DNA from 3 places in the Rhizobium sp. 05N430 genome. Region 3 is predicted to be linked to each of the others. Evidence: riboswitches for the same ligand, from Rfam matches in the RefSeq annotation. Region 3 holds a riboswitch; each other region holds the start of a gene.
The links. Region 3 has a riboswitch for thiamine pyrophosphate ahead of thiB (thiamine ABC transporter substrate binding subunit). Riboswitches for the same ligand answer to the same signal wherever they lie in the genome.
Positions count from the first base shown of each region.

Region 1: another riboswitch for thiamine pyrophosphate. It lies ahead of thiM (hydroxyethylthiazole kinase); the one in region 3 lies ahead of thiB (thiamine ABC transporter substrate binding subunit).
Region 2: another riboswitch for thiamine pyrophosphate. It lies ahead of AC1DJO_RS05725 (ABC transporter permease); the one in region 3 lies ahead of thiB (thiamine ABC transporter substrate binding subunit).

Region 1 is NZ_JBFTMO010000002.1:647,400-657,894, forward strand. Features, by position in the region: gene AC1DJO_RS06805 (ThuA domain-containing protein) at 18-659, opposite strand; gene AC1DJO_RS06810 (Gfo/Idh/MocA family protein) at 678-1,778, opposite strand; gene AC1DJO_RS06815 (ROK family transcriptional regulator) at 1,812-3,011, opposite strand; gene AC1DJO_RS06820 (ABC transporter substrate-binding protein) at 3,217-4,524, shown strand; gene AC1DJO_RS06825 (carbohydrate ABC transporter permease) at 4,596-5,534, shown strand; gene AC1DJO_RS06830 (carbohydrate ABC transporter permease) at 5,527-6,375, shown strand; gene AC1DJO_RS06835 (YdeI/OmpD-associated family protein) at 6,442-7,050, shown strand; gene thiD (bifunctional hydroxymethylpyrimidine kinase/phosphomethylpyrimidine kinase) at 7,082-7,894, opposite strand; gene thiE (thiamine phosphate synthase) at 7,891-8,526, opposite strand; gene thiM (hydroxyethylthiazole kinase) at 8,523-9,326, opposite strand; TPP riboswitch at 9,380-9,476, opposite strand; gene AC1DJO_RS06855 (sn-glycerol-3-phosphate ABC transporter ATP-binding protein UgpC) at 9,518-10,495, opposite strand, start outside.
Region 2 is NZ_JBFTMO010000002.1:418,948-429,442, forward strand. Features, by position in the region: gene AC1DJO_RS05720 (outer membrane protein) at 1-625, opposite strand, end outside; TPP riboswitch at 767-869, shown strand; gene AC1DJO_RS05725 (ABC transporter permease) at 982-1,722, shown strand; gene AC1DJO_RS05730 (ABC transporter substrate-binding protein) at 1,756-2,694, shown strand; gene minC (septum site-determining protein MinC) at 2,826-3,572, shown strand; gene minD (septum site-determining protein MinD) at 3,604-4,419, shown strand; gene minE (cell division topological specificity factor MinE) at 4,416-4,673, shown strand; gene AC1DJO_RS05750 (amidohydrolase family protein) at 4,670-5,908, opposite strand; gene AC1DJO_RS05755 (gamma-glutamyltransferase family protein) at 5,911-7,491, opposite strand; gene AC1DJO_RS05760 (amidohydrolase family protein) at 7,491-8,690, opposite strand; gene AC1DJO_RS05765 (GntR family transcriptional regulator) at 8,874-9,572, opposite strand; gene AC1DJO_RS05770 (GcvT family protein) at 9,719-10,495, opposite strand, start outside.
Region 3 is NZ_JBFTMO010000004.1:271,912-282,406, reverse strand. Features, by position in the region: gene AC1DJO_RS11825 (CarD family transcriptional regulator) at 1-120, shown strand, start outside; gene AC1DJO_RS11820 (RNA polymerase factor sigma-32) at 496-1,359, shown strand; gene AC1DJO_RS11815 (M48 family metalloprotease) at 1,414-2,958, opposite strand; gene AC1DJO_RS11810 (thiamine ABC transporter ATP-binding protein) at 3,211-3,921, opposite strand; gene thiP (thiamine/thiamine pyrophosphate ABC transporter permease ThiP) at 3,908-5,545, opposite strand; gene thiB (thiamine ABC transporter substrate binding subunit) at 5,545-6,567, opposite strand; TPP riboswitch at 6,617-6,731, opposite strand; gene AC1DJO_RS11795 (MDR family MFS transporter) at 6,786-8,321, opposite strand; gene AC1DJO_RS11790 (MarR family winged helix-turn-helix transcriptional regulator) at 8,437-8,964, shown strand; gene AC1DJO_RS11785 (thiamine diphosphokinase) at 9,007-9,663, shown strand; gene AC1DJO_RS11780 (ABC-F family ATP-binding cassette domain-containing protein) at 9,667-10,495, shown strand, end outside.

The DNA of each region.
Region 1 (10,495 bases), on a different contig from region 3:
CTTGCAAGATCAGTGATTTAGCGCGCTGCCCAGTTGGCTCCGCGGCGGAAGATGGTCTTCATTTCAGGCACGCCGAATTCCTTGGCCTGATGGCCGAGCGAGGAATAGAAGACGCGGCCCTTGCCATATTTGCGCTTCCAGACGACGGGCATGACCACGCCGTCGATCCAATAGGCATGGTCGCCGGTGAAGGTCGTCGTCGCCAGCACTTCGTTCGACGGATCGACATGCATGTAATATTGCTCCGACGTGTAGGGGAAATCGACGATCCCCTCCATGACAGGGTCATCGTGCCTGGTGATGTTGACTTTATAGTCGATGATATTGCCGGGGTGGGCGACCCACTGGCCGCCGATCATGAACTGGTATTCGACGCATTCGCGAAAGCTGTCGCCGGCGCCGCCGTGGTAACCGGCAATGCCGACGCCGTTTTCCACAGCCGCGGCCAGGTTCTTGATCTCTTCCTTTTCGATCTTCGACATGGTGACGATCGGTACGACGAGGCTGAGATCGTGCACGGAAGGGTCGGCGAAGGCTTCGGTACTATGCTCGACATAGACCTTGAAGCCGTCCTCCTCGAGCATGTCCTTGATGATGACGGCGCATTCCTGCGGCTCGTGGCCGCTCCATCCGCCCCAGACGATCAGTGCTTCACGCATGCATATTCCTCCTGAAAATTATTTGGCGAGCCGCCCGTCGACGAGCGATTCCGAGAGCGGCGCGGGCCGCTCGGTGGCCGTGGTGATGGTGACCGTGCGGCCGCTTTCCGAGGCCGTGTGGAACGCTTCCATGACCTCGAGCACATGCAGCGCCAGACTGCCATTGGCGCGATGCGGCCGGTTCGAGCGGATCGCATGGGCAAGGTCGGCGACACCGATCGAGCGGTAGTTGCCATCGGCATAAGGCGAGGTCAGTTCCTGCGTCTCGAAGCTGCCGCCCTTCTTGAAAAACTGCACTTCGCCGCCGAAATGGTTCGGATCGGGGACGATCAGCGTGCCCTCGGTACCGTAGACTTCAAGTGGCACATGCTTGTGGCCCGCAACATCGAAGCTCATGCCGATCTGCACGACCGCGCCATTGGCAAAGGCCATGACACCGGCCACATGGGTCGGCACGTGAACCGGGATCTTCTCGCCGTTGCGCGGTTCGCTGGTGATGACGCGCTCCTTGCGCGGTGCCACGGCGAAACCGGCAACCTGCGCGACCGGGCCGAAGAGATTGACGAGATCGGTGATGTAATAAGGCCCCATGTCGAGCATCGGTCCGCCGCCGACTTCATAATAGAAGGCCGGATTCGGGTGCCAGCGCTCATGGCCCGGGCACATGAAGGTCGCGGTGCCGCCAACCGGCTGGCCGATGACGCCGCTATCGACGAGAGTCCGCGCCGTCTGATGGCCGCCACCGAGGAATGTATCGGGCGCTGCGCCAATGCGAAGATTCTTCGCCTTGGCGGCTTCCGCCAATTTTTTCCCTTCCGCGAAATTAATGCCGAGCGGCTTTTCGGAATAGGTGTGCTTGCCTGCGTCCAGCGCCTGCAGGCCAACGGCGACATGGGCCTTCGGCACCGTCAGATTGACGATGATCTCGATCTTGGGATCGGCGAAAAGCTCGTCGATATTCTTTGCCGGGACATTGAATTCCGCCGCTTTCGCATCGGCCAGTGCGCGGTTGAGATCGGCCACGCCCCGGATGTCGAGGATCGGGAAGGAAGCCATCGCCTTCAGGTAGGCGCCCGAAATATTGCCGCATCCGATGATGCCGATACCGACTTTTTCCATAAGTTCCTCCCAGGATATGTATCTGTTTCAGCGCTATAGCGCTGGCCCCGTGGTGCTCCAGGGCGATTCATAGAGTTCGTAGAGCGCGACGGCGGCAGCACCCTGCGCCCAGAAATCGTCGCTGGAATCGTCGAAGACGAGTTCGGTGACGCCCTTCAGCGATGGCGGGATCGCCACCGCATAGGCATCGCGAAGGCTGTTCAGGAACGGCTCGCCGAGCGCCAGGCTGGATCCAACGAGGATGACGCGCGGTGGAGCGAAAAGGGTTACTATATTGGCGACCGTCAGGCCGACTGCCTCACCGGCGCGAATGGCCGAGGCGATCAGCGTATTGTCCTCGGCCTTGATCAGCGCCTGGGCGTGGGTCATGCCCCGGCCAAGCCGGATCGCTTCGGCAAAACGGCCGTCGGCCTGTTGATCGCCGAGGATGGCGCTTTCGCCCGCCTGAGTGGAGAGGCGTACCGTGCCCTGCGGCCCCATGCCGAGCACGAGGTCGCCGAGATTATGGCTGAGGCCGCCCGCGCCGCGGAACAGCTGGTTGCCGTGCAGCACCCCAAGGCCCAGCGTTTGTTCGAGCGAAATCAGCACCATGTCTTCCAGATCGCGCGCCTTGCCGAACCAGTGATGGGCAAGCGTGATGGCGTGCGCGTCACTCTCGACGATCGTCGATGTGCCGAGTCGCGCCGTCATCTCGGCGGCGAAATCGACATTCACCTCGCGGAAGATCGGGCTGCTGCGCACATGACCGGTGCGATGTTCGATGACGCCGGGAAGGCCGAGGCAGACGGTATCGACATCCTCGAGCGAGAGCCCGGCATCGACCACGCAGCGGCGCACGCCGTCTTCCACGAGATCGGCGATGACGGCGATCGGCTGCCGGTCGATGCGGATCGGAAGCGTCAGCTTTGACAACACGTCGCCACGAAAATCGGTGACGACGAAGATCATGCGGTTGGCGGCGATCTTCGCGCCGACGACGCGGGCGGCATCCGGGTTCAGCTCCAGCATCACCCGCGGTCTGCCGCGCGCCGCTTCGTTGCGGATGTCGCCTTCATGCCGCGGCAGGATGAGGCCGTCGTCGAGCAGCGAAGCGGTGATCGCGGAAACGGTCGTCGTCGACAGCTGGGTGCGTTCGCTGATCTCCACACGCGAGATCGGCCCGTGGCGGCGGATCGTATCCAGCACGTTCAAGCGATTGATCGCGCGCATCAATTCGGGATCTGCGGTCTTCATGAAATCTAGCCGGGCAATCGCTTGAATGGGGCCGTGGCCCAAATATTTTCGACGGGTTACAAATTAAATAACAGGCAGTAACAGGCCTCTGTCAAGCCGGAACGGCAAAAATTTGGGCAGTTGGGTTGACATTGTGCGCAAGCTCCGTTGAATTAATCCGCATAGGGGAAAAATTGTGAGGATGGAGCCCCTGGGAGGAAAAATCATGACGTATATGCACAAGGGCCTGGCCCTTCGCGGCAAGCGCATTGCATTTCTGGCAGCCGCTGCAGGGGTTTCGCTGATACTCGGCGCCAGTGCGGCTTCGGCGAAGACTGTCGTCAAATGGCTACATCTGGAGCTTGATCCGAAATTCGTGGCGAAGTGGGAAGAGATCGTCAAGAAATACGAAGAGCTGCATCCCGACGTCGATATCCAAATGCAGTTCCTGGAAAACGAGGCCTTCAAGGCCAAGCTGCCGACGCTTCTGCAATCCGACGACGTGCCCGATTTCTTCTACAGCTGGGGCGGGGGCGTCCTGAAGCAGCAGTCCGAAACCGGCGCGCTGCAGGAGGTCACGGCCGCGCTCGACGCTGATGGCGGCAAGCTGCGCAAGCAGTTCACGCCCGCTTCCGTTAACGGCATGTCCTTCGACGGCAAGGTCTGGGCCGTGCCCTACAAGGTCGGCCTCGTCAGCTTCTTCTACAACAAGGAGCTGTTTGCCAAGGCCGGCGTGAAAGCCGAAGACATCAAGAGCTGGGCCAATTTCCTCGATGCCGTGAAGAAGCTGAAGGATGGCGGCGTCGTGCCGATCGCCGGTGGCGGCGGTGAGAAGTGGCCGATCCACTTCTACTGGAGCTACCTCGTCATGCGCGAAGGCGGCCAGAAGGTGTTCGACGCTGCCAAGAAGGGTGAGGGCGAAGGCTTCCTCGATCCGGCGATCATCAAGGCCGGTGACGACCTCGCCGCGCTCGGCAAGCTTGAACCCTTCCAGCCTGGCTACCTTGGCGTGACATGGCCGCAGGCGCTCGGCGTCTTCGGCGACGGCAAGGCGGCGATGATCCTCGGCTTCGAGAACACCGAAGCCAACCAGCGCAAGAATGCCGGCGACGGCAAGGGTCTGGCGCCTGAGAATATCGGCCGTTTTGCCTTCCCGACAGTCGATGGCGGCGCGGGCAAAGCCACTGATACGCTCGGCGGTCTGAACGGCTGGGTGGTCACCAAGAAGGCGTCCAAGGAGGCGATCGACTTTCTCGCCTATCTGACGAATGCCGATAACGAGCGGGAAATGGCGAAGAACGCCATGTTGCTGCCGGTCGCTGTCGGCGCCGATGACGGTGTCGTCAACCCGCTGCTCGCCGAATCCGCCAAGCAGCTCGCCGGTTCCACCTGGCACCAGAACTTCTTCGACCAGGATCTCGGCGCCGCCGTCGGCCGCGTCGTCAATGACGTCTCGGTCGAAATCGTCTCGGGCCAGATGAGTTCGAAGGATGGCGCCCAGCAGATCCAGGACGCGTTCGAACTGGAGCAGTGATCCACTCCGCATTCTCTTCCCGGCGCCGCAAGGCGCCGGGACCTGATCAGGCGCATGCGAAAGCAGGACACATGGCTGACATTTCCGTTTCAACTGGCATCGGCGCGAAAGGCCTTTCCAAGAGCGCGCGAAAGAACCGCAGTTCGATCGCGCATGACCGCTGGGCCATCCTGCTGCTCTTCCTGCCGCCGGCGCTGATCCTTTTCACGCTCTTCGTCATCATGCCGATGGGCGAGGCGGCCTGGTACAGTTTCTACAAGTGGAACGGCTACGGCACGCCAACCGAATTCATCGCCTTCAAGAACTTCCAGGTGCTGTTCCGCAATGCCGCCTTCAGCCAGGCGCTCATCAACAACGGCCTGATCATCATCATCTCGATCGCCATCCAGGTGCCGCTGGCAATCTGGCTTTCGACCATGCTGGCGCACCGCATTCCGGGTGTCGTCACTTACAGGCTGATCTTCTTCCTGCCCTACGTCCTGGCAGATGTCGCGGCCGGTCTCATCTGGCGCTTCGTCTATGACGGCGACTATGGCCTGTTTGCCGCAACGGCCAATTTCTTCGGCTTTGCCAACCCCTATGTGCTGGCCGACAAGGACGTGGCGATCTATGCGGTGCTCGGCGTCGTCGTCTGGAAGTACTTCGGCTTCCACATGATGCTGTTCATCGCCGGCCTTCAATCCGTGGACAAGAACGTGCTCGAAGCAGCCGATATCGACGGCGCTTCCGGCTGGCAGAAATTCCGCTACATCACGCTGCCATTGCTCGGCTCGACGCTGCGCCTGTCGATCTTCTTTGCGGTCATCGGCTCCCTGCAGCTTTTCGACATGATCATGCCGCTGACCGGCGGCGGCCCATCGAACTCGACGCAGACGATGGTCACCTTCCTCTACACCTACGGCGTCATGCGCATGCAGGTGGGCCTCGGCAGCGCCGTCGGCGTCGTGCTGTTCATCATCTGCGTGACGCTCGCCTTCGGCTACAAAAGGATATTCATGCGCAATGACTGACACGACCGACACCATTCGCATGCAAACGGGGACGAAAGTCTATCTCTACGTCTCGCTGACGCTGATCGCCGCCCTCGTGCTCATTCCGCTGCTGACAACGGCGCTTGGCGGCTTCAAGACGCTGGGGGATTTGCGCGTCAATCCGTTCGGCCTGCCGGCCGCATGGCAATGGTCGAACTATACTGACATCCTTTTCGGCGAGCGCTACTGGCTGCAGATCTTCAATTCGCTGGTCATTGCGGTGCTGACAGTGTCGCTGACGCTGATCGTCTCGTCGATGGCAGCCTTCACCTTCGCGCATGTGCGCTTCTTCGGCTCGTCGTTCCTGCTGAACTATTTCCTGCTCGGGCTGATGTTCCCGGCCGCCACCGCCATTCTGCCGCTCTTCATCCGCATCCGCGATCTCGGATTGCTGGATACCTATTGGGGCGTGGTGCTGCCGCAGGTGGCCTTCGGCCTTGGTATGAGCATTCTCTTGTTTAGGAATTATTTTCGCAACCTTCCGGAAGAATTGTTCCAGGCGGCCTTCGTCGATGGCTGCGGCTATCTGCGCTTCTTCTGGTACATCTCTCTACCGCTATCGCGGCCGATCATCGCCACGGTTAGCATCATCTCCTTCGTCGGCAGCTGGAACAGCTATATCCTGCCGCTCATCATGCTCAATTCGGAATCGAAATATCCCTGGCCTCTCGGCATCATGGTCTATCGCGGCGAATTCGGCACCGAATGGCAGCTGGTGCTGGCCTTCATCACGTTGACGATCATGCCGACCATCATCGTCTTCTTCCTTGCCCAGAAACACATCATTGCCGGTCTGACGGCCGGAGCGGTCAAGTCCTGAGCGAGTTGAAGTTTGCGCCGTGGCCGCTACCATGGCCGGGCGCAGGCTTCACGGGGGATAAAGCGAATGGCTCCGATCGTCGTCGATCCGGACAAGGTGCATGAATTCAGCAATGCCGGGGAATTCTACGACTGGCTTTCGAAGTATCACGATAAAGAAAACGAGGTCTGGATCCGCATCTTCAAGGTGGCCTCGGGCCTGCCATCGATCACGCCCGTCGAGGCGATCGATGCCGTGCTCTGCTGGGGCTGGATCGATGCGGTGCGCAAGAGCCTCGATGAGAAGAGCTATTTGCAGCGCTACACCCGGCGCACGAAGAACGGAACATGGAGCCAGATCAACGTCGACAATGTCGCACGACTGATCAGTGAAGGCCGGATGACCGGTCACGGTCTGCGCGAGGTCGAGGCCGCCAAGGCCGACGGCCGCTGGGACCGTGCCTATGGCAGCGGCAAGAACATGAAGATCCCCGACGATCTGCAGGCGGCGATCGATGCCGAGCCGGAGGCGAGGGACATGCTGGCAAAGCTCAGCGAGCAGAACCGTTTCGCGCTGGCATTCCGCATGCACAAGATCAAGACCGAAGCCGGCCGGAGGCGGAATATCGAGAGCTTCGTCGCCATGCTCAAAAAGGGCGAGACGATCTATCCGCAGGGAAAAAAGCAGAAGGGTTGAGACCGGCGGCTTTTTCGCCGGTCCCGGTGTCTCACAGGTCCGGCTCGTTCCACAAGGCGTGAAAGTGATGGACGGGGCCGTGACCTGAGCCGACGCCGAGTTGACCTGCCGCCGCCACCGCATCGGCGAGGTATCGCTTGGCGATGGCAACGGCGGCTTCCGGCGATTTGCCCTTGGCGAGCTCTGCGGCAAGAGCGCTGGAAAGAGTGCATCCGGTACCATGGGTGTTCTTCGTCGGAACCCGCGGTGCCTCGAACCAGGTGATGTGATCGGCGCTCGCCAGCACATCGGGACTGTCGTTGCCGCCGAGATGGCCGCCCTTGAGGAGAACCATTCCAGGGCCGAGCGTCAGCAGCTTGCGCGCCTGATCCTGCATCTGCTCGCGGCTTTCGGCATGGCCTTCACCGAGCAGCGCTGCCGCCTCCGGCAAGTTCGGGGTCAGCATCGTTGCGAGCGGCAGGAGACGCGTGGTTAGCGCGCCGATCGCAGCAATGTCGAGGAGGGTGGCGCCGCCCTTGGCGATCATGACGGGATCGAGCACGATGGGAATACCGCGATGCGGCTGCAGGGCATCGGCGACCGCCTCGGCAATCGCGGCATTGGCGATCATGCCGATCTTGACGGCATCGACGCGCACATCGGCGAAAACCATGCGGATTTGCTCAGCGACAAACGCCGGAGAGACCGTCTGCACGGCAGAAACGCCCGTCGTGTTCTGTGCGGTCAGCGCCGTCAGCACGGCCATGCCATAGGTGCCACGCGCCGAGAAAGCCTTGAGATCGGTCTGGATGCCGGCGCCGCCCGAGGGGTCGGACCCGGCAATCGAGAGGACGTTACGGATCATGAGCGTGCCTTTCTGATGCTGGCTGCGATGGCTGCGGTCGCCGCCTGCGGATCGGGCTGGCCGCAGATCGCCGAGACGACCGCAAGGCCCTCGGCGCCGGTGGCAAGCACCGGGCCGACATGCTCGGCCTTCAGCCCGCCGATCGCTACGGAGCGAACCGGGCAGGCACGAACGAGATCGGCCAGACCTGTCAGGCCGATCGGTTGCTTATGGTCAGGCTTCGTCGCGGTGGCAAAGACCGGGCCGATTCCGGCATAATCGACGATGGCGGGATCCACCGCGGCGGCAAGCGCCGCCGTCTCGACCGACAGGCCGAGGATCATGTCCGGCCCGATCTTCCGGCGAGCTTCAATCGCGCCGAGATCATCTTGGCCGATATGCAATCCGTCGGCACCGAGCGCGATCGCCGCCTCGACATCGTCGTTGACGATGAGCAGCGCGTTGCTGCCCGTGAGCACATGCTGCAAAGCCCGGCCGGTTTCGATCATTTGCCGGGTGTCCGCCGTCTTGTCGCGCAGTTGCACGATGGTCGCCCCGCCGGCAACGGCGGCACGCGCGGTTTCGACAAGCCCGTATCCGGCACAGAGATGCGGATCGAGGACGAGATAGAGGGAAAGATCGAAGGTCTTCACGCCGGGCTGATCCTTGCCGCCTGGTCGAGGCCCGGACCGTCGAGTGCCGCGAGCGCATCAAGGAAACGCCAGGAGAAGGAGCCGGGGCCTTTCGCTTCCAGCGCTGCCTGTTCGCCGGCGACGGCAAACATTGCCAGCGCTGCGACTGTCGCATCGAAAGTCTCCTCGGGCGCAATCGCGGCAAAGGCGCCGGTCAGGCAGGTCAGCGAGCAGCCGAGCGCGGTGATCTGCGGCATGAGGGCCGAGCCGCCGGCGATCCTGACAGCACGCGCGCCATCGGTGACGAAATCGATCGGACCGGTGACCGCAACGGCAGCACCATACTGGGCGGCAATGCTGCGGGCGGCACCTTCCGCCTGCTCGACGGGATCGCGGCTGTCGACGCCCTGGCCGCGGCTTTCGCTGCCGGCAAGCGCGATGATCTCGGAAGCATTACCGCGGATGATTGCCGGATTGAGATCGAGCAGCGCCGCAACGCTCTCCCGGCGGTAGCCCGTCGCGTAATGGGCGACCGGATCCAGCACCCAGGGCTTGCCGTTGCGGGCAGCGGCCTTCGCCGCCTGTTTCATGCCGCTCACCCAGGCGGGCGACAGCGTGCCGATATTGATCGTCAATGCCCCGGATATCGCCGCGAATTCACCGGCTTCCTCTTCGGCATGCACCATGGCGGGCGAGGCGCCCGCGGCCAACACGACATTGGCGGCGATGTTCATCGCGACATAGTTGGTGATGCAGTGAACGAGCGGCGGCGCGGCGCGCAGCGCGGTCAGCAATTGTCCGGGTGATCTCGAAGTCGTCATCTTGCGTCCCTTGTGGGGCGGGGCAAGACGCCGGAGGCCGGACGAACGAAAGCGAAGGGCCTCGAGCGACTCCCTCCGCCAGCATTATCTGGTTCAGGTTCAAAGGGTACTTCTCAGCCCGCCTTCCGGCGAACGCCCCTGTCTCTCAACGCCTTCGTCATCGCAAATTATCGGCGGCTTGTCACGCCCTATCAGTTCAGCCGGGCCTCGCCGCTGACGATACGCTGCTCGCCTTCATCGAAGAGATGAACGGCATCATGAATGGGCGCAACCTTCAGGACATCGCCGGGCGCTGCTCTGATCCGCTCGCGGAAGACGCAGCTGATGGTCTGCGTACCGAGTCTGGCGATGACGAGGGTTTCCGATCCCGTCGGCTCAACGACGACAGTGGTGATCTCGATGCCACCGGGGTCGAGCCGGAGATGTTCGGGGCGGATGCCGTAGGTTACGGCATCGCCCGGACGGCGGTCGCTTGGGAGGATGATGCCGTCTTCGGTGCGGAAACCCACATCCGTCATGCTGCCCTTGATGAAGTTCATGGCGGGCGAGCCGATGAAGCCCGCGACGAACAGGTTGTTGGGCCGGTCGTAGAGATCGAGCGGAGAACCGGACTGCTCGATGCGGCCGTCCTTCATGACGACGATCTTGTCGGCCATGGTCATGGCCTCGATCTGGTCGTGGGTGACGTAGATCGTCGTCGTCTGCAGCCGCTGGTGCAGTTCCTTGATCTCCGAGCGCATCTGGACGCGCAGCTTGGCATCGAGATTGGAGAGCGGTTCGTCGAAGAGGAAGACGGCCGGGTCGCGCACGATTGCCCGGCCCATGGCAACACGCTGGCGCTGGCCGCCGGAGAGCTGTTTCGGATAGCGTTCGAGCAGGCTTTCGAGGCCGAGAATCTTGGCGGCATTGCCGACGCGCTTGTCTATCTCCTCTCGCGGCATACGCTTCAGCCGCAGCGAGAAGCCCATGTTCTTGGCAACCGTCATATGCGGATAGAGCGCATAGTTCTGGAACACCATGGCGATGTCCCGGTCCTTCGGTGCCAGCTCGTTGACGATGTGCTTGCCGATCTGGATCTCACCGCCGGTAATGCCCTCGAGGCCGGCGATCATCCTGAGCAGCGTCGATTTTCCGCAGCCGGACGGTCCGACGAGAACCACGAACTCGCC
Region 2 (10,495 bases), on a different contig from region 3:
TGACGCCGACGCCGATCATGATCGTGTTCTGGTTCAGATCGAAATCACCGCCCGCCGCACCGCCGAAGTTGCCGCTGCCGTAGTCGGTATAGCGATACTCGCCGCGGGCAAAGATGTTCTGGGTGAAGGCGTAGTCGATACCTGCGCCGATCGTCCAGCCGTTCAGCGTGTCGGAAACATCTGAAGCCCCGGTCGGATGACCTTCTGCCCGTGCGATCGCCCAGCCGGCGGTTCCGTAGAGCAGGGCGTTGTCGAAGGCATAGCCGACGCGGGCGCGGACCGAGCCCTGCCATGTCGTCTCGACGGAGCCAAAGGCCGTGTCCTCTTCGTTCCAGTTATGGAGGACATCGCCTTCGACGCCGATCACCCAGTTATTGTCGAACTGGTAGTTGTAGCCGGCAAAGCCGCCCAGGATCCCGCCGTTGGCGTCGACATTGGATGCACCGTCAGGATCGAACGTCGTCCAGCTATAGCCACCCTCGGCACCGATATAAGGGCCCGACCAGGTGAAAACCGGCGTTATTGCCTCCGGTTCAACCGGCGCAGGCGGTGGTGTCAGGTCCGCGGCCTGGGCTGATATTCCCGCCAGCGAAGCAGCAAGAACGGTGAGAATAGCGAATTTCATATTCGGTCTCCCTAAATTGCATGACACTTAGATAGGTAGCCCTGGGCCAAAAGTCTCTAGCCCTTTCGATCACAAATGCCTGGGCGCTGCGCAGGCGGCGGATCCACCATTGACAGTCCTTTGAAAACGCGACAGTTTCCCGCCCATTCCGAGGGGAGCATCTGACGATGCTGAGATGGCGCTGAGCCGGACCCTTGAACCTGATCCGGGTCATGCCGGCGTAGGAACGGAACAAGATGCCGCCGGTATCTCCCTTCGTCTTCGCTTTGCCTGGATCTCCATTGCCGTCTGGAGATCGCTTCGCAATGTCTGTTCTGCTGCGCTCACGCCCCTCAGTTTCCACTGACACCTGAACGATGCGCCCTCTCAACGCTCTCTATGGTGCAGTTTTGCTGCTTGCGATCTGGCAGGTGGTCATCTGGCTGTTTGCGCCGGCGCATTTCATCCTGCCTTCACCGCTGTCGGTCGCTTCGGTCTTTGTGCGGCAGCCGCTGTTCCTGCTGGAGCAGAGCCTGACGACGGCGCTTGAGATCGTGCTGGGATACGTCTGCGGAGCAATCTCAGGTGCGGCGGCGGCCTTCGTGCTGTCGGCCTTTCCGGCCGCCGGGGCGCTGGTCTGGCCGCTGGTGCTGATCCTGCAGGCCTTCCCGGTCTTTGTGCTGGCGCCGATCCTGGTCATTTGGCTCGGCTTCGGCATGGCTTCCAAGGTCGCCATGGCAACGATCATCATCTTTTTTCCCGTCGCTTCGGCTTTTGCCGACGGGCTGCGCAGGACCGAGCGCGATATCCTCGATGCCGTATCGCTGACAAATGCCAGCCACTGGCAGACGCTGGTCCGCATCCGGATGCCGCTTGCCGTTCCGGCACTCGTTTCAGGTCTGAGGATCGCTGCGCCGCTGGCGCCGCTCGGCGCCGTGATCGGCGAATGGGTCGGCGCGTCGGCAGGCCTCGGCTTCGTCATGGTCCAGGCCAATGCGCGCATGCAGACCGACATGGTCTTTGCCGCCATGGCGGTGCTGGCGGCGATGACGCTGATCTGCCGGGTGGTGGTCGACAGGCTCACCTCCGGCTGGACGCCGTGGGCAACCACGCGCTGAACGATTTTCAAACTGCACATTCATGGAGCAAACATGCTGCGTCTGATATCCGCCACCTTCCTTGCCCTTGTGGCGCTCGCTTCGCCGTCGCTTGCCAACCACAAGCTGACAGTGATGCTGGAATGGTTCGTCAACCCCGACCACGCACCGCTGGTCATCGCCGGGCAGAAGGGCCTGTTTGCCGCGCAAGGGCTGGATGTCGAGCTCATCCCGCCTGCCGATCCCTCGGCGGTGCCGCGGCTGATTTCCGCCAAGCAGGCTGATATCGGCATCCATTACCAGCCCAACCTCTACCTCGACCACGAAGCCGGACTGCCGCTGGTGCGGGTCGGCACGCTGGTCGAGACGCCGCTCAACACCGTCACCGTGCTTGCCGATGGACCGATCAAGAGTCTTGCCGATCTGAAGGGCAAGAAGGTCGGCTTTTCCGTCACCGGCTTTGAAGACGCGATGCTGAAGCGGATGCTGGAAAACGCCGGTCTCACGAAAGAAGACGTAGAGCTGGTCAACGTCAATTTCGCCCTGTCGCCATCGCTGATCGCAGGCAAGGTCGATGCCAATGTCGGCGGCTTCCGCAATTTCGAGCTGACGCAGATGAAGCTCGAAGGACATGAGGGCAAGGCGTTCTTTCCAGAAGAAAACGGCGTGCCGCCCTATGACGAGCTGATCTTCGTCACCCATCGCGATTCGATCGCCGATCCGCGGCTGCCACGTTTCCTCGCGGCCGTCGAACAGGCCTCGATCTTCATCACCAACCACCCCAAGGAAGCCTGGCAGCTGTTCGTCAAGGCCTACCCCAATCTCGACGACGAGCTGAACCGCACAGCATTCTTCGACACGCTGCCGCGCTTCGCCAAGCGTCCTGCGGCGCTCGATACCGGCCGCTACCAGCGGTTCGGGACCTTCATGCAGGAGATGGGTCTGGTGAAGACCGCGCCCGATGTTGCGGACCTTGCCGTCGAGGTAAAATAGCCCTGTGGCGGCCCTGCCACGGCGCCGTGCAAATGTCCCCGGCCGTTAACTGAACGTTGTGGCCGGGGCCACGCGTTAACTATTTGTTAACCACGAAGCAGGTACACCGAAGCAATCAAAAATTAACCAAGATTGCTAATGTGTTAACCGACGCGCGCTCCATCCGTATCAAAGGCCGTTCGTTCCTGGCGGTCGTTTTGACGCCCGATCTGCCCTTCGATGAATGGCTGGTCCGGCTCGACGATCTGGCCAAGCGTTCGGCAGGCTTTTTCCTGGGAAGGCCGGTTGTCCTCGATGTCGCCGACCTCCAGGCGGACCGGGCTCAGCTGAAGTCGATGATCGCTTCGCTTGGCGAACGCGGCGTCCGGATCATGGGCATCGAAGGCGCGCGGCCATCGCAGCTCGACGCTACCATGCCGCCGGGCATGAGCGGCGGCCGCCCGGCACCGGATGTCGATGTCGCCGACGTGCCGCAGGCGAAGGAGCCGGCGCCGAAGGCTGAGACGCAGGTGCAGGCCACTGCGCCCGTTCAGGTAACGCGCGCCACATTGTCGTCGATGGTTCTGCACGAGCCGGTGCGCTCGGGCCAGTCGATCATCTTCCCGGAAGGCGACGTGACGATCATCGGATCGGTCGCTTCGGGCGCCGAGATTATCGCCGGCGGCTCCATCCACATCTACGGCGCGCTTCGCGGCCGGGCGCTGGCAGGTTCGGTCGGCAACTCGTCGGCCCGGATTTTCTGCCGCAAGCTGGAAGCAGAATTGCTGGCGATCGACGGCATCTACAAGACGGCAGACGATCTGCCTGCCGAACTGCGCGGCCAGCCTGCGCAGCTCTGGCTCGAAAACGACGCGATCCTCGCATCGCGGCTGATTTAACGGACGAATGGTTTAGGACAGGAGAGGGGATATGGGTAAAGTCATAGTTGTTACCTCGGGCAAGGGTGGCGTTGGCAAGACGACCTCTACGGCCGCACTCGGCGCCGCTCTGGCGCAGCGCAACGAAAAGGTCGTCGTCGTCGATTTCGACGTCGGCCTGCGCAATCTCGATCTCGTCATGGGTGCCGAACGCCGGGTCGTCTACGATCTGGTCAACGTCATCCAGGGCGATGCCAAGCTCTCGCAGGCGCTGATCCGCGACAAGCGGCTGGAAACGCTGTTCCTGCTGCCGGCCTCGCAGACGCGCGACAAGGATTGCCTGACCGCCGAGGGCGTCGAGCAGGTCATCAACGATCTGAAGCGCAATTTCGACTGGATCATCTGCGACAGCCCGGCCGGCATCGAACGCGGCGCGACGCTCGCCATGCGCCATGCCGATATCGCCGTCGTCGTCACCAACCCCGAGGTCTCCTCGGTTCGCGACTCCGACCGCATCATCGGCCTGCTCGACTCCAAAACGGCCAAGGCCGAAAACGGCGAGCGGATCGAAAAGCACTTGCTGCTCACCCGCTACGACGTGACGCGCGCCGAGCGTGGCGACATGCTGAAGGTCGATGACGTGCTGGAAATCCTCTCGATTCCGCTGCTCGGCATCATTCCGGAGAGCATGGACGTCCTGCGCGCGTCCAATATCGGTGCACCGGTGACGCTCGCCGATCAGAACACGGCGCCGGCCAAGGCCTACTTCGAGGCTGCCCGCCGCCTGGCAGGCGAAGTGGTGCCGGTTACGGTACCTGGCGAGAAGCGCGGCCTGTTCGGCAAGATTTTCGGACGGAGGGCAGCATGAACGTGTTCAACTTCTTCCAGAAGAAAAAGTCCGCGCCTGTTGCCCGCGAGCGGCTGCAGCTTCTGCTCGCCCATGAGCGCATCACGCCCGGGGCCGACCTGGTCTCGATCCTGCGGGAGGAAATCCTCGCCGTGATCGCCAGGCACGTGGAAATCGACGGCGACCGGCTGCAGGTGAAAATCGACCGCGGCGAGCATGTCTCGGTGCTGGAGATCGACGTCGAAATTCCGGCGAAGGCAGCGCAGGCGGCTTAAGCCCGCAAGATGCTCGGCCTTGGTGCCTCGAAAGTCCTGCGCCCGCGTTTGCATCCAAAGATGACGCGGGCGTTTTCGCGGATCGCCTGTTCCCGGTCTATGCAATCGATCAGGATGATATCGGCAGGCGAGCCGACCTCGATCGGCTGCTCATCCCTGCCCATGATCCGCGCTGCCGAGGTGCTGATCATCTCGAAGGCCAGTTGCATGTCGCTGCGCCGCGAAAGCTGCGCGACATTGGCATAGAGATTGGCCATTCTCAGCAGCGATGCATCGCCATACGGCGTGAAGGGATTGAGGATATTGTTGCTGGCGATCGAGGTCAGCACCCCTTCGAATGCCAGCAGATGGGCTGGTGCCACGCCGCGCGGCACCAGCCGGTCATGATCGCGGCCATTCAGGAACAGATCAGTGGAGGGCAGTGTCGTGACGGCGATGCCCGCCGCTTTCAACTGACGTGCGAGCGACTGAACTTCGTCCGGCGCCATCGCGGAGAGGCTGGTCATGTGGCCGAGCGAGACGCGGTCCTGATGGCGGCGGCGCACCGTCTCCTCGATGACCGCAGGCAGATTGGTCTTCTCCGGCGAAAGATCGAAATCGAGATGGAAATCGATGGCGGTGCCATGCTTCTCCGCCAGATCGAAGATCATCCGGATCTGGCCCCGCGGATCGAGATCGATATAGGGCGCTCCGCCGACGAGGTTGGCTCCATCCGCGAGCGCCGCGTCGAGCATTTCAAACGTCTGCGGCTCGTTTGTCAGTCCGTCCTGTGCGAAGGCGCAGATCTCGATATCGATCGCGAAGGCATAGTCTTGGCGGATCTGCTTGATCGCCTCGAAGGAGCGCATGCCGGCGCGCGGATCGATCTCGACGAAGGTGCGCATGCGCATTGTGCCGTTGACGATCGCTTTTTCGACGACGCGCGCCGCGCGGGCATAGACGTCCTGCTCGGTGAAATCGGCCTTGGCTTTCGCCGTCTCACTGATGGCCTCGGCCAGCGTTCCCTCGCATATGCTGCAACGATCGAGGATGCAGGCCTTGTCGAGATGAACGTGGCTGTCGGTAAAACCACGGCTGGCAAAGGCGCCCTGAGCATCCGTCGTCTCGATGGCCTCGCAGACGAGGTTCGCACCGATCGCCGCGATGCGCTCTCCGGCGATGCCGATATCGACAGGCCCATCGAAAGGCTCGAGGCGCGCATCGCGGATCAGCAGATCGAAAACCGGCGTGCTCATCATCAGAGACCGATCGCCCCGCCATCGCTGCGCGGATCGTGGGCGCCGGTGATCGCCTTGTCATCACCGATGCAGATGATCCCGGCCTGGCCGCCGAGCTGGCTGAAGGCATCGATGCTGCTGACCTGATGGCCGAACGCCCCCAAGCCTTCCAGCACCGAAGCGCCGGCATTGGCTTCGATCTTCAGACTGTCCCTGGTGTCCGAGAAGGTTCGCCCGAGCAGGAAGCGCGGCTGCGACAGGGCAGCCAGCGGGTCGAGCCCGTGGTCGATGAGCAGCGAAAGCAGCAGCGCCAACGTCTGCGGCTGGCCGTCGGCGCCTTGCGTGCCATAAAGCAGATGCGGGCGCCCATTTTTCAACGCCATGCCGGGGTTCAGCGTATAGAATGGCCGCTTGCCGGGTCTCACATGGTTCGGGCTTGCCGGATCGAGGCTGAAAGCCGCACCGCGGTTCTGCCAGAGAATCCCGGTGTCACCGGCAACCACGCCGCTTCCCCAATCGAAATAGATACTCTGCAGCATCGAAACGCTGCGCCCTTCGGCATCGACGGCAGCCAGGAACGCCGTGTCGCCATGCTTGTATGGGTGCGGCCATGGCATCGCATGGCCGGGGTTGATCGTCCGGGCTTTTGCCGACAGCCGCCCGGGCGCCAGCAGCCGTTGCGTGTCGATGGCGGCGAAGAGCGGATCGGCAATCGCTGGCCGGTCGAGGAAGGCCTGTTTCACCGCCTCGACGAGATGATGATAGAAACCGGCCTCCCGATAATCGAAGCCGGCCATCGCGAACTCGCCAAGCACGCCCATGATGCCGAGCGTCGTGACACCTTGCGTCGGCGGTGGCGGGGCGAGAAGCGTCAGGCCGCGGTAGGGGAGAGACAGAGGCTCCCCGGCGATCGTCCGGGTCCTGGCGAGATCGCTGGCTCTTACCGGCGACCCCGCTTCGGCGAGGCCCAAGGCGATACGGCGGGCGAGGGCGCCTTCATAGAACTCGCGTGGACCGTTCTCTGCGATGGCGCGCAGCGTTGCCGCCAGGGCCGGTTGGCGCTGGATGCCGTCATCAGCAAAGAGCGCCGAAAATCCGGGCCACGACGCCAGTTCGCCCTTGCGGAATTGGTGCCAGAAGCGCTGTGAAGCGCTGACCGGAAAGCCGTTCTCGGCGAGCGCGATGGCATCGTCCAGAAGCGCGGCAAGCGTTTCGTGCCCGCCCCATGCCGCATTCGAATGAGCGAGCAGGTGTCCCCAGCTGTCGACCAGGCAGGCGCTGGTCAGCGCCGACAACGGACCGCGGAGCGGCATATCGGTCAGCGCCGGCAGATGTTCGGCCGCCTGCCCGATGCCAAGAAAGGTCGTGGCCTTGCCCGAGGCGTCGGCGATCATCCAGATCGCATCGCCGCCAAGGCCGCAGAAATGCGGATAGACGACGGACAGCGCAGCGCCTGCGGCGATGATCGCCTCGATCGCGTTGCCGCCGCGCTTCAGAACCTTTTCTCCCGCCTCCGCCGCAAGCCAGTGCGGTGCCGTCACCATCGCCGTCTGCGATGTGGCGTTGAAGCTCTGGCTCTGGCGGCGTCCGGCGGCTGACATCAGCGGATCACCGCCCCGCCCTGGGCCACCAGCCGGCCCGCCTTGAACACCTTGCGGTTCTTCGGCACGCTAACGACGGCTTGCGGTATGTGTGGCGTGTCCAACGTCACGAAATCTGCTTTGGCGCCGATCTCAAGCCCGTAGCCTTCAAGGCGGAGCGCCTTGGCACCCGCTGCGGTGACGACGTCGAAGGCCGCGGCGAGTTCGTCGTCGGTGTAGAAGCCGGACCGGTAACCGATGATCTCGGCACGGCGCAGCATGTCGCCATCGCCATAGGGCCACCAGCTGTCGCGGATGTTGTCGCTGCCGCTGAAAACCGTCACGCCAGCCTTGCGCAGCAGCGCGACCGGCGGAAAATTGTGATTGCCCGGCGCATTGGTCATGATCGAGACGCCGCTTGCGGCAATCAGATCGGCAGCCTTGTTCGCGGCGTCCTGCTGCAGGTCGCCGAGCCCATAAGCGTGGCTGACAGTCACGTGGCCGCCCATGCCGAGCGCCCTCGTGCGGGCGCAGATTTCCTCGATTGTGAAAAGTCCGAGCGTGCCGGCGTCATGCAGATGGATATCGATATCAACGCCGCGTTTCTCGGCAATGCCGAAGACGACGGCGAGGTGGGCGGTGACGTCGCGGTCGAAGCTTGCCGGATCGAGGCCTCCGATCAGGTCGGCGCCGAGGCCGATCGCGGCATCGAGCAGCTCGGGGGTCCCAGGGCTTTTCAGGATGCCGCTCTGCGGGAAGGCGACGAGCTGGATATCGATCAGATCGCGGTACTCCTCGCGAACCTTCAGAATGGTCTCCAGCGACCTCAGGCCGACCGAGCCATCGACCATGACATGGCTGCGCATCGCCGTCGCGCCATTGGCGATGCAGAGATCGAGCTGGTTGCGCGCCCGCTCCGCCATCGGCGCGGCCTGCGCCATGTTTTCGGCCTGAAAGGCGACACGCTGGTGGACATCGAAGCCATTGGTGCAGGGCTTGTGCGGGATCCAGGCATCGCCATAGAAGCTGGTATCGAGATGGATATGGCCTTCGACAAAGCCGGGCACGACGAGGGCGCCTTCGAGATCGACAGCCTCCACCGGTCCGGCCGCCTTTCCGGCAGGCTCCAGTGAAACGATCCTGCCGGCGGCGACGCCAATGTTCTTCAGCGAACCGTCCGGCAGCCGGGCGTTGGTAAAGACGGTTTCGATATCAGCCATCGCGTTCTTCCTTGAATCTTGAGCGCCGCATCATTCCTTGCAAGCCGAGTGCCAGATGCAGCGAGCATGCGAATGACGCGGCTTCGCAGGGCGTGGCCTGCATTAGGTCCTGGATGCAGCCTCTACAGCATGTCTACAGAAAAGGCAAAATCATGTATACATGACTGCAAAATAGGCAGTGGCCTAAGGGCTGGTATCGCCGCTGTAGCGCGCGAGAATGCTGCCGAGATCCGGGCGGTCGTCGCTCTCGTCCGCAATCAGCGCCCGGGTCTCGACCGAGATCAGATGCTCGTCCATCAGGCGTTCGGCGGCCGTCGCATCGCCGGTCTTCAGCGCGGCGATCAGGGCGGAATGTTCGCTGATGGCGCATTCGCTGGAATGCGGGCGGCTGTACATCGCCAGGATCAGCGAACAGCGCGAGACGAGTTCGAACAGGTAGCGTTCGAGAAGAGCGTTGCCGGAAAGCGTGGCGAGCTTCAGGTGAAATTCGCCAGCAAGCCGGGTGGAAAGGCGGGCGTCGCCCTTGGCATGCGCCTCTTCCTCCTCGCTCACATGGCTTCTGAGCGCTTTCTCGATGGCCGGAGACCAGCGCTTGATGACCGCCTTCATCGCCTCGCGCTCGAGCGCCCGGCGCACGGCAAACACATCGCGAGCCTCTTCAAGGCTGGGCTGGGCAACGGTCGCGGTGCGCTTGTGATAGGTATCGACAAGCCCCTGCGTCTGCAGCTTCGCCAGCACCGCACGAACCAGCGTCCGGCTCATCGAAAAGTGCCTGCCGATCTCATCTTCCGGCAGCTTGGTACCGGCTTTCAGCGCCTGTTCGACGATGGCACGGCGCAGCGCAAGAGTGGCGGTTTCGACGCGATCGGAATTGGAAGACATGAGGGCCTGCTGGTTGCGGATTCCTGTATACATTACTGCGCCTCTACGGATACGGCAATCGGCTGAACGGGCCGATGCCGAAACGCAAAACCCGCCGCGTCATGAGACACGGCGGGTTCGGATGTCTGCCTGAAAATGCGCCGTTGTTAGCTGCGCGGCTTCAGATTTTCGGCGTCGTAGAGCGGCTTGTAGCCGACGCCAGCCACTTCGACCGGATAGGTTTCGGCGAAATATTCGACATTCAGCTTGCGCCCGACCTGGCAATATTCCCAGGGCAGGTAGGCGAGCGCAATGTTCTTGCCGATCGTCGGGCCGAAGGCGACCGAGGTCGTGTAGGAGCGGCGGCCGAGTTCGTCGATCAGCACGGCACCGGTTTCCGGATCCATGACCGGCATGGAACCGACCGGATAGCGCTTGACGCCCGACTTGTCGGTATTTTCGGTCATGACAAGGGTGCAGAGCATCGCCGGCTGGTGTTCGCGGGCCTTGTATTCCAGGTGCTTGGCCTTGCCGCGGAAATCGGCTTCCTTGACCTTCGGACGCGCCAGATCGCTTTCGATCAGGTTGTACTGGGTCAGAAGGTCGGCATTCTGCAGGCGCAGGCTCTTTTCCATGCGGCGTGAGTTTGCATAGGTTTCGACGCCGAAGGCCATGACGCCCGTCGAGCGCAGGGCATCCCAGACGGCGAGGCCGTCCTCGTATTTCATGTGCAGTTCCCAGCCCTGTTCGCCGACATAGGAGATGCGGAATGCGGTCACCGTCTTGCCGGCGATTTCGATCGGCTTGATGGCGGCGAAGGCGAAGTTTTCGGCATCGAGGCCCGAGGGATCGGCAACCACCTTCTTCAGCGTCTCGCGGGCATTCGGGCCCCAGATGCCGACGGTGATGTACTTCTCCGCGACGTCGGTGATGGTGACATCGAG
Region 3 (10,495 bases):
GCTGCCGTGAACAAGATGTCGGAAACGGAAGCTGTGCGTCTCGTTGAGACCAACCTCAACAAGGGTCCGAAGCGCGGCAAGGCAATTGAAGAAGACGACTCCCAGGACGAAGCCGCATAATAGCACTTTGTTTTTCCTTGCAAAAAACCCGGCCTTCGAGCCGGGTTTTTTATTGGAACTTTTTCCGCGCTGACGCGTTTAAATCTCGTAAGTGCGGACAAAAAACCGGTGGAGCCCACCGTTCGTCCGCTGGTTTGAACGCTGGACGAGGAGTGGGTCATGGCTTCCACATTTTGCCGGAACGGCAACTTGAAGAATCAGATCCTGCCTCACCGTCTGACCGGTACTTGGTGAAGAGATAGGGCCTCCTCCTGAAAAGTCCAGGAGAGAGGCCTTTTGCATTCGAGAGCTGAATTTGATCCGGGCGGCGACGTTCTGGAAACGAACCTTCATTGTTTTTTGTTTGGGCGCGAGGCCTGATTTTAGGAGACCGATATGAGGAACATGTCTGCAGACCGGCGCATGATCAAAATTGCGATGGCGGCTCCCTATCTTGCCCGCGAGGAAGAGCATCAGCTGGCGATCCGCTGGAAGGACAATGACGACCGCGGCGCGCGCAACCAGATCGCCATGGCGCATATGCGTCTTGTCATCTCGATGGCCGGCAAGTTCCGCAATTTCGGCCTGCCGATGAGCGATCTCGTGCAGGAAGGGTATGTCGGTCTGCTTGAAGCTGCGGCGCGGTTCGAGCCCGAACGCGAAGTGCGGTTTTCGACCTATGCCAGCTGGTGGATCCGTGCCTCCATCCAGGATTATATCCTGCGAAACTGGTCGATCGTTCGCGGCGGCACAAGCTCAGCGCAGAAGGCGCTGTTCTTCAATCTTCGCCGGTTGCGCGCCAAGCTGGCGCGTGGCGACACCCAGCTGACCGTACAGTCGATCCATCAGGAAATCGCTGCCGCGCTCGGCGTCAGCCTTGCGGACGTCCAGACGATGGATGCGCGGCTCTCCAGCAACGATGCGTCGTTGCAGGCGCCTTCGGTCTCCGGGGATGCCGACAGTGCCGAGAAGATGGATTTCCTCGTCAGCAACGAGCCACTGCCGGACGAGCAGGTGACGAACATGATCGACGGCGAGCGCCGCCGCGTCTGGCTGGCCTCGGCGCTAACGCATCTCAACGAGCGCGAGATGAAGATCATCAGCGCACGGCGCCTGGCAGAAGACGGAGCGACTCTCGAAGAGCTCGGCGCCGATCTCGGAATTTCGAAGGAGCGGGTACGCCAGATCGAGAGCCGGGCGATGGAAAAGTTGCGCAGCGCGCTTGTCAGCGCCGATCCGCATATGGCCGCCTACGCCTGAAAGTAGTCTTTACTCCCAGAAGCACAGACTGGCCCGGTTCGCACCGGGCCTTTTTTATTCGGCGATGATTTTCACGCGGTCGCCGGGTGCAACGGACGCGCCCATCGGCAGGGCGTTGATCAGCTTGAAAAGGTCGAGCTTGCGATCGGTGCCCATCATCCGGGCCGCGAGCGTGGTGATGTTGTCGCCGGCGCGTACCGTGACGACGCGGATGCGCAGCGGCTTCAGCGACGACATCTCGTCCGGTGTCATGCGGCGGAAGCTCGCTCTCAGCACGTCCGCCGTCTGCTGCAGCGCTGTGCTGCCCTTCGGCACGGCCGTCAGGAAACGGAAGATCTGCTGGTTGTTGCGGATGACGGTCACGTCGAAATCCCAGCGGTCGGCGCTGGCGCGGGCGGTTGCGGCTTCCATGCCGTTGATTGTCGTCGCCTGGATCGTCGACGGGTCGAGGCCGGTCACCCAGCCGCTCGAGATATAATTTGTCAGGCTCTGGTTGTTGCTATCGGCCACGCCGTCGAAGCGGATCGCCACATCGCCCGGGCCGGTCGCCATGACGGCTTCGACCTTGTTGTCGATGGTGAAATCGGGCGGCACGTCGAAGCGAATGCCGAGGCCACCATGCAGGAAGGTCTGGCCGCGCACATAGCCCTCTTCGGGGCTGTCGCCGTAGAGCAGGCCGTCGATGCCATCGAGATAATAGTCACGGCCCTTGTCGCCGACCTTGCCTTCCTGGCCGAAGGCGCGGGCGTGGTCACGCGCAAGCTCGATGCGCTGGGCCGAATTCGGGTGGCTCGACAGGAAGTCGAGGCTCTGGTCGGCGTCGGGATCGGCCGACATGAAGCGGCTGTAAGCGGCCATGCTGTCAAGGAAGCGTGCCGCCGAGTAGGGATCGTAGCCTGCCTCACCCAGCATGCGCACGCCGATCACGTCGGCCTGCAGTTCCTGCTGGCGGGAGAAGGCGGCGAGACGCAGTTTCCCGCGGGCGAGCGCCTGCTTGCCGGCGATATCGCTCGACAGGACCTCGGCGACCACACGGCTGGCGATGACTTCGGCCTCTTCGCGCTTCTGGCGCTCGATGCCGTGGTTTGCGGTCACGTGGCCCATTTCATGCGATAGCACGGCAGCGACTTCCGAAGCGTCGTTGGCGAGTGCCAGCAGGCCGCGGGTGACGTAGAGGTAGCCGCCCGGAAGCGCGAAGGCGTTGATCGCCGGCGAATTCAGGATGGTGATACGGTAGGACTGGCTCGGGTTTTCGGAAACCGCCGTCAGGGCGCCGGCAATGCGGGCAACAAGCCGCTCGGTCTTGGCATCCTTGTATTCGCCGCCGTAGCTCGCAACGATGCGCGGATGCTCGCGCGCACCCATGGCGGCGCGCGGGTCGTTCTTCTGGACCTCATCGACGATCTGCGGATTGGACGAGGGGGAAACCGTCGGCTGGTAGGACTGTTCGATGATCGACTGACAGCCGTTGAGAGCCATGGCAGCTGCCGTCAAAAGCAGCGCATGCCGTCCCCGTTGACGCAAAGCGGATAGCACGTTCCTGGAAGGCGCGGGTCTCGTCCACGTCGTCATGCTGTCCAGTCTGGCTCTCCGAGTCATCTTGCTTTTCGGCCGGCTCGCCAAATGTTCGATCCGGCCACTTCCAACGGGGTTCAACAGGCGTCCATCCCGCTTCTCGCATTGCACAACGGGGGAACAGACGTCATTGCTGTAGCTGATTTCCGCATCGGTTGCATAGCGAGACTCTGCGTAATTATGGCGCCGTTGTAATTTAGCAAGCTTAGCGTGGTTAAGGAGTTCTTTCGCTCCGATGAAATTGTGGCGAAAGTGCCATCGCGGCGTGGATATTCGTCAGCCCTGCAGAAATTGCCGCAATGCGGGCGTGCTCTGATCAGCCAGATACTCGCTCAACGGCGCGGCGAGCGCAATCGCGCCATGGTCGATGAAAACGCCATACTGTGCAATGCGGCGAACCTCATCGGGGTCATGTGAAACGATGATGACGGTCGCTCCGGTCTCGCGCTGCATCGCCGTCAGAAGCTCTGCCATGCCGTTGCGCAGGCTGGGGTCGAGGGCGGCAAAGGGTTCATCGAGAAGCAGGATCGGCCGCTTGCGGACAAGGGCGCGAGCGAAGGCAGCGCGCTGCCTTTCGCCGCCGGAAAGCGTTGCAGGAAGCCTTTTTTCGAAGCCTTCCAGACCGACCTGCGCCAGCGCAGCCGCGATGCGGCTGCGGTCCGCCGGTGCGAGCTTCAGGGCCGGATTAATGCCCAGTCCGACATTGGTGAAGATATCGAGATGAGCGAAGAGATTGTTGTCCTGAAAGACAAGCGAGACGGGCCGCTCGGCCGGGTGACTGCCGGTAACATCATGTCCGGCGAGCAGAACGCGGCCGCTCTCCGGCGTCTCGAAACCCGCCAGCAGATTGAGGAAGGTCGATTTGCCGGCGCCCGATGGGCCTGTCACGGCAATGATCTGGCCGCGGGGCAGCGTGCAATCGAAATGGAAGGCGTGGCTGCCGAGCGTCAGGCGGACGTTCTGCATGGTGATATCAGCGGCCGTCATCGGCACCATGTCCTCGCATCTGGCCGGATGTTCCGGCAATCGTCAGCAATAGGCAAATGAGGCCAAGGATCAGCGCAAGGCCATCGGCATCGTTGGTTCTGTAGCTTCCCATGCGGCTGTAGACCAGCCATGGAAGCGTGACAAAACCATCGGATCCGAACAGGGCGACAGCGCCGAGATCGCCGAGCGACAGGGCCATAGCGAAAGACAGGGCGGTCAGCAACGGCTTGCGCAACCCCGGCCAGTCGATGAGCCGCAGCCGCGCCAGGCCGGTCAGGCCGAGGCTCGCCGCAAGGCGCGCGGTGCGGCGCTGATGGACGAGATAGGCCGGTTCGAGCACGCGCATGACGAAGGGCAGGGCCATCAGCATGTTGATCAGAACGACGAGGACGGGCGCAAAAACAGAGGCGTCGCCAAATGGCCTGAGCGCCATGAACCAGCCGGTCGCAAGCACTACGGGAGGCGCCAGCAGCACCATTGACGAGGCTCCGCCCGTCGCGGCGTAGAGGGCGCGGCTGCCGCGCCTGGAGCGCTTGTCTGCGCTGATGGTCTGGCGGGCGCGGATCAGGGCTGCTGACACGACAAGGGCCAATGTGGCGGCGGAAAGGGATATGCCGCAGCTCATCGCTGCGGCCTGCCAGAAGACCGGCTCGCCGACCAGCTTTGGGAGGTCGGCTCTCAGGCCCGCCACCAACACGGAAAGCAATGGCGAAAGCAGAAAAGCCGTGGCGAGGACGAGGAGCAGGCCATCCGACAATTTTGCCATTGGCATTCTGCCATCGAAACGCATGGAGTGGCGTCCGGCGGTCAGCCCTTCGTCACGGCTGGCGGGGAGAAACGACATGGCGCCGAGGATGAGGCCGGTCAGGGTAATCTGCAGCAAGGACAGAGCTACCGCGCGGCCCGGATCGAAGTCGAAACGCAGCGACTGGTAGATCGCCACCTCGATCGTCGTTGCCGCTGGTCCGCCGCCAAGCGTCAGCACCAGCGTGAAACTGGTGGCGCAGAGCATGAAGATCAGCCCAGAAATGCCGGGGATCAGGCCGCGGATCGCCGGCCATTCGATGAAGCGGAAGACGGCGCGCGGGCGCATGCCGAGATTACTTGCCATCAGCCAGTATTCGGACGGCAGCCTCTCCAGGCCAGCGAGCATCAGCCGGCAGGCGAGCGGCAAGTTGAAGAAGACGTGAGCGAGCAGGATACCGGTCAGGCCGTAGATGCTGACGGGTTCGGACAGGCCGAGCTTGAGCAATGCGGTATTGAGCAGGCCCTGCCGTCCCCAGATGCCGATGAGCCCGAGCGCGCCGATCAGAACGGGCAATCCCATTGGCACGGCCATCAGCCGGATGATCCAGATACGGCCAGAAAAGTTAGGCTGCCGGGCAAGTGCCCGCGCGACGGGGAGCGCCAGGAGGACTGAGAGCAAGGTCGAAAGGGCGGCCTGTAGCAGCGTGAAGCGCAGGACGCGGAGAATGTAGGGATCCGAGATGATGCCGGCGAAGGCAGAACCTCCGCCGGAGGCAGCAAGCGAGATGGCGGCGATGCCGATGAAAAGCAGGATGGCGGCGAGGCCGATTGCCCCGCCCGCCAGCGCATTTCGCCGTTCCGCAGCCGTCTGCAGCATCAGTTCATGCTCATGGCCGTCAGCCACTCGTCGATCCAGGCCTTGCGGTTCTTGGCGACATCATCGGGGCTCATCAGGAAGGTCTTGGACGGATTGACCAGCTTGCCAAAGGCGTCCGGCAGCGGCGTGGAAGTGGCCGAGACCGGCATCATCCAATTGTTGGTTGGGATCGTGTCCTGGAAACCCGGCGTCACCATGAACTTCAGGAAGTCGCGGGCGAGTTCTTTATCCGGCGCGTTCTTGAGAAGGCCGGCGACTTCGATCTGGATGTAGTGACCTTCGGAGAACGCGGCGGCCTGATAGCGGTCGGTGTTCTCGGCGACCATGTGATAGGCCGGTGAGGTCGTGTAGGAGAGCACCATCGGCGCTTCGCCCTTGGTGAACAGGCCATAGGCCTCCGACCAGCCAGGCGTCACTGTCAGGATGCGGCTCTTGAGCTTCGCCCATGCTTCCTGCGCCTTGTCGCCATAGACGGACTTCACCCAGAGCAGCAGGCCGAGACCCGGTGTCGAGGTGCGTGGATCCTCGATGACGATCTTTTGCGATGGGTCGCCATCGACCAGTTCCTGCATGCTTTTCGGCGGGTTCTTGATGGTCTGCGTGTCGTAGATGATGGCGAAGTGGCCGTAGTCATAGGGAACGAAGACATCGTCCTTGAAGTCGCCCGGCACCTTGAGGGCGCTGGTATCGACGCCGCTGGCGTCGAACAGGCCGGTGTCCTTGGCTTCGGTGATCAGGTTGGTATCGATGCCGAGAACGACGTCGGCCTTGGTCGAGGCGCCTTCGAGCTTCAGGCGTGAGAGAAGCGCCACGCCATCGGCGACGCTGACGAAATTGACCGTGCAGGCGCAGGTCTTCTCGAAGGCTTCCTTGACCTTGGGGCCGGGGCCCCATTCCGAGGTGAAGCTCTCGTAGGTGTAGACCGTCAGCGTCTTGTCCGCGGCCTTCGCCTGCGACAGAGTGACGGTTGCGGCAAGGAAAGCCGTGGCGAATGATGCGATCAATGGTTTGCGGCCGGGCATGGCGCGCCTCCTCCTAAAAAGTTTTGTCATGGGGGAAAAGGGCGGTGCCTGGTGTCACGCGTCTAATCCCTCCGCCGGTGTTAGCCGGATCAGGTTCCGCGGGTTGGCTTGAAAGCCTCTCAGCCAGATATCCTTGCGGATACAGGGCACCCCGTTAGAGCGTTGGCAGATGTATAGCGATGCAGGCTTTATGACAAGGGCGCAGCGCGCCCTTGCCGCTACTCGGCGGCTTCGGCGGCCGCGGCCGCGTTCTTGGTCTCGCCGTGGCGCGGCAACTGGACCGGTTTCAGCGAAAGCGCTGCAATCAATCCAATCAGAGCAAAGGCGCAGGAGGTCATGAACAGCGGTGTGAAAGCGCTGGCATAGGCATCGGCGACAGCCTGGCGGCTGGCTTCCGGGAGGGCCGCCATCATCTTCGGCGTCAGCTGCTCGATATCGGTAACGCCGGGGATGGAAACGCCGACCTTTGCCAGCTGCGAGCCGATGATGGCGCCGTAGATGGAGATGGCGATCGAGGCGCCGCCCATGCGCGACAGCGTGACGGAACCGGTGGCGGCGCCGACGTCACGCGCCGGAGCGGCGTTCTGGACGCCGATGACGGGCACCTGCTGCGACAAGCCGATGCCGATGCCGTGCAGCATCATCAGCAAGCCGATAATCGGCAGCGGCGTACCGGCATGGACCTGCGTCAGGAGTGCAAACGCCACAGCGCTGCAGGAGAGGCTGGCAATGGCGAAGGGCTTGTAGCGTCCGGTGCGCGAGATCATGCGCCCGGCAAAGAGCGAGCCGCAGACGAGGCCGCCGGTCAACATGACGAAGAGCAGGCCGGCATGCGAGGGCGACAGGCCCGTGGTCGTCTGCAGGAACAGCGCGAAGTAATTGGCCATGCCGATAGCGATGCCGCCGCCGGTGATCGACATGATCAGGAGAAGCGGGAAGGTCGGGTTGCGGAACAGCGACAGCGGCACGATCGGTTCGGCGGCGCGGCGCTCGACGAAGAGCCAGGCGATGGCGCAAAGCGCGCCGATACCGATGATCCCCAGGCTCTGCGGCGCCAGGATCGAGCCGAACAGTTCGCTGCCGTCGGCCATCAGCACGATGCTCGTCGTCGTCATCGCCAGCAGAAGGGCGCCGGCATAATCGATCTTCGGGCGGCGGTGCGGCTTGCGATAGGGCAGCATCAGCGCAAGGCCGATCAGCACGACGAAGCCGATCGGGACGTTGACGAGGAAGATCGAGCGCCAGCCGAAGAGATCGCTCATCATGCCGCCGAGAACGGGGCCGATGGCGCTCGATGCCATCAGCACCAGGCTGGAATAGCTCTGGTAGCGGGCACGTTCGCGCGGCTCGAAGAGATCGGCATTGACGGCGAAGATCGATACCATGATGCCGCCGCCGCCCAGGCCCTGGAGCACGCGGGCGGCGATCAGCGTATTCATCGAGACGGCGAGACCACAAACGGCGGAGCCGACGGTGAAGATCGCGATTGCGGTCATCATCACGTATTTGCGGCCAAAGAGGTCACCGAGCTTGCCATAGACGGGCATCACGGCGCTCAGCGACAGCAGATAGGCGGAGCCGATCCAGCCGAAGCGTTCGAGGTGGCCGAATTCGCCGACGATGGTCGGCAGCGCCGTCGAGACGATCTGATTGTCCAGCGTTGCCATGAACATCGCGGTCATCAGAAACAGGAAGAGAATAAGCCTGCGGCGGGGATCCGTCACGAGCGGCTGGGAGGCAAGCTGCATATCCATGAAGACAGTTCCAATCTTGATTGCCAATTTATGTGACAAAAGCATATAAATGTCAATGACACCAGAATGACGCAGGCATATTTCCTTCGCGCAAGCCTTCTGTTATGCTCGGCGCATGAACGAGAAACCCGCCCGCATTCACGAGCTTGATCCGCTGTCACTGGAGAACGAAAGCGTTTCCAGCATCGGCCAGAGCATGACACGCATGAAGCTGATGACCGGGCGCCGGCTGATCGGGCGTTTGGCAATCCAGAGCGTGGCGCCGGATCTCGAGCTCTCGCATCTCGATGTTCTTGACGCCGTGCGCCGGGCGCAGCCGGCCGATGAAGTGACTGTCGGGATGATTGCCGACATGCTGCGGATCGATCCGTCTCGCGCCAGCCGCGTGGTGGCCGACATGGTCAGCCGCAACATTCTTCGCCGCGAAGCATCGCAAGCCGATGCGCGGCGCATCGTCGTGGTGATGACGCCGATCGGCCAGCGGCTGCTGTCGGAAATCCGGGCGCAGAAGCTGTCGTTGATAACCGAAATCCTCGACGGCTGGAGCGACACGGACGTTGATGCCTTCGCAGCACTCTATGAGCGCTTTATCGACGGTTATGAAAAAGCCTTCGAACGGCGCGATAAGGGCACGCCCGGTTAAGCCCCGCCCCTTTCCCTCGACCCCTGCTTTGCGCTATGGGCAATGCCCATGACCCAGACGACCTTCACGATCCTGCTCGGCGGCGAGCTGACGCCGACAGAGCGGCTGCGAAATGCGATTGCCGGCAGCCGCTTCATAGCCGCCGATGGCGGCATGCGGCATGCGGCAGAGCTCGGTGTCGTGCCGGAGCTCTGGGTGGGTGATTTCGATTCCACCGCACCGGATCTCGAAGGTGCGTTTCCGGGTGTGCCGAAGCAGCCATACCCGGCAGCCAAGGCCTCGACGGATGGCGAGATCGCTGTTTCCGAAGCGATAGCCCGTGGCGCGAAACGGCTGATCCTTGCGGGTGCGCTGGCGGGTGAGCGGTCCGACCATGCGCTTCAGCACCTCCTCTATGCCGTCAGCCTCGCCGAACACGGTATCGACCTGTTGCTCACTTCGGGGCTGGAGGAAGCGGTTCCGCTTCTTTCAGGTTCCATCGAGCTCGACCTGCCGAAGAACAGCCTGTTCTCGGTTCCCGGTTTCAGCGAATTGCGCGGTCTCTTCATCGAAAACGCGCGCTATCCGCTCTCGGATTTCCATTTGCCGTTCGGCTCGTCGCGTACCATTTCCAATGTGGCAGAAGGCAAGGTTCGGTTCACGCTCGGCAGTGGCCGCGCGATCGTCCTTGCCCGCCCCTATGACCTTTCCGGAGTCTGATCCTTGGCGCCTCCCATTCTCAAACTGGACGACATCTTTCTGAGCTTCGGCGGCGCGCCGTTGCTGGCGGGCGCAAGCCTGCAGGTCGAGCCGGGTGACAAGATCTGCCTCGTCGGCCGCAACGGTTCCGGCAAGTCGACGCTGCTGAAGATCGCGGCCGGCATTGCCGAGGCGCAATCCGGCGAGGTGTTCCGTCATCCCTCCTCGACGGTCCGGTATCTTGAGCAAGCGCCTGATTTCGGAAGTTTTGCAACGGTGCAGGCCTACGCCGAGGCCGGGCTTGGGCCGGGCGACGATCCCTATCGCGTCACCTATCTTCTGTCGCATCTCGGCCTCACCGGCGAGGAAGACCCGAAGAACCTTTCTGGCGGCGAAGCCCGCCGCGCAGCACTTGCCCGCGTCATGGCGCCGGAGCCGGATATCCTGCTGCTCGACGAGCCGACCAACCATCTCGACCTGCCGACCATCGAATGGCTGGAAGGCGAGCTGCAGAAGACGCGCAGCGCCCTCGTACTGATCTCGCATGACCGCCGCTTCCTCGAAAAGGTCTCGACGGCGACCGTTTGGCTCGATCGCGGCACTTCGCGGCGTCTGGATCGTGGCTTCGGGCATTTCGAAGTCTGGCGCGATCAGGTGCTGGAGGCCGAGGAGCTGGAACAGCACAAGCTCGGCAAGGCGATCGAGCGTGAAGAGCATTGGCTGCGCTATGGCGTTACCGCGCGCCGCAAGCGCAACATGCGCCGCCTCGGTGAACTGCAGACCATGCGCTCGCAATATCGCGGCCACAAGGGTCCGCAAGGCAGTGTCCAGGCGAGCGTTTCGGATGCGCAGG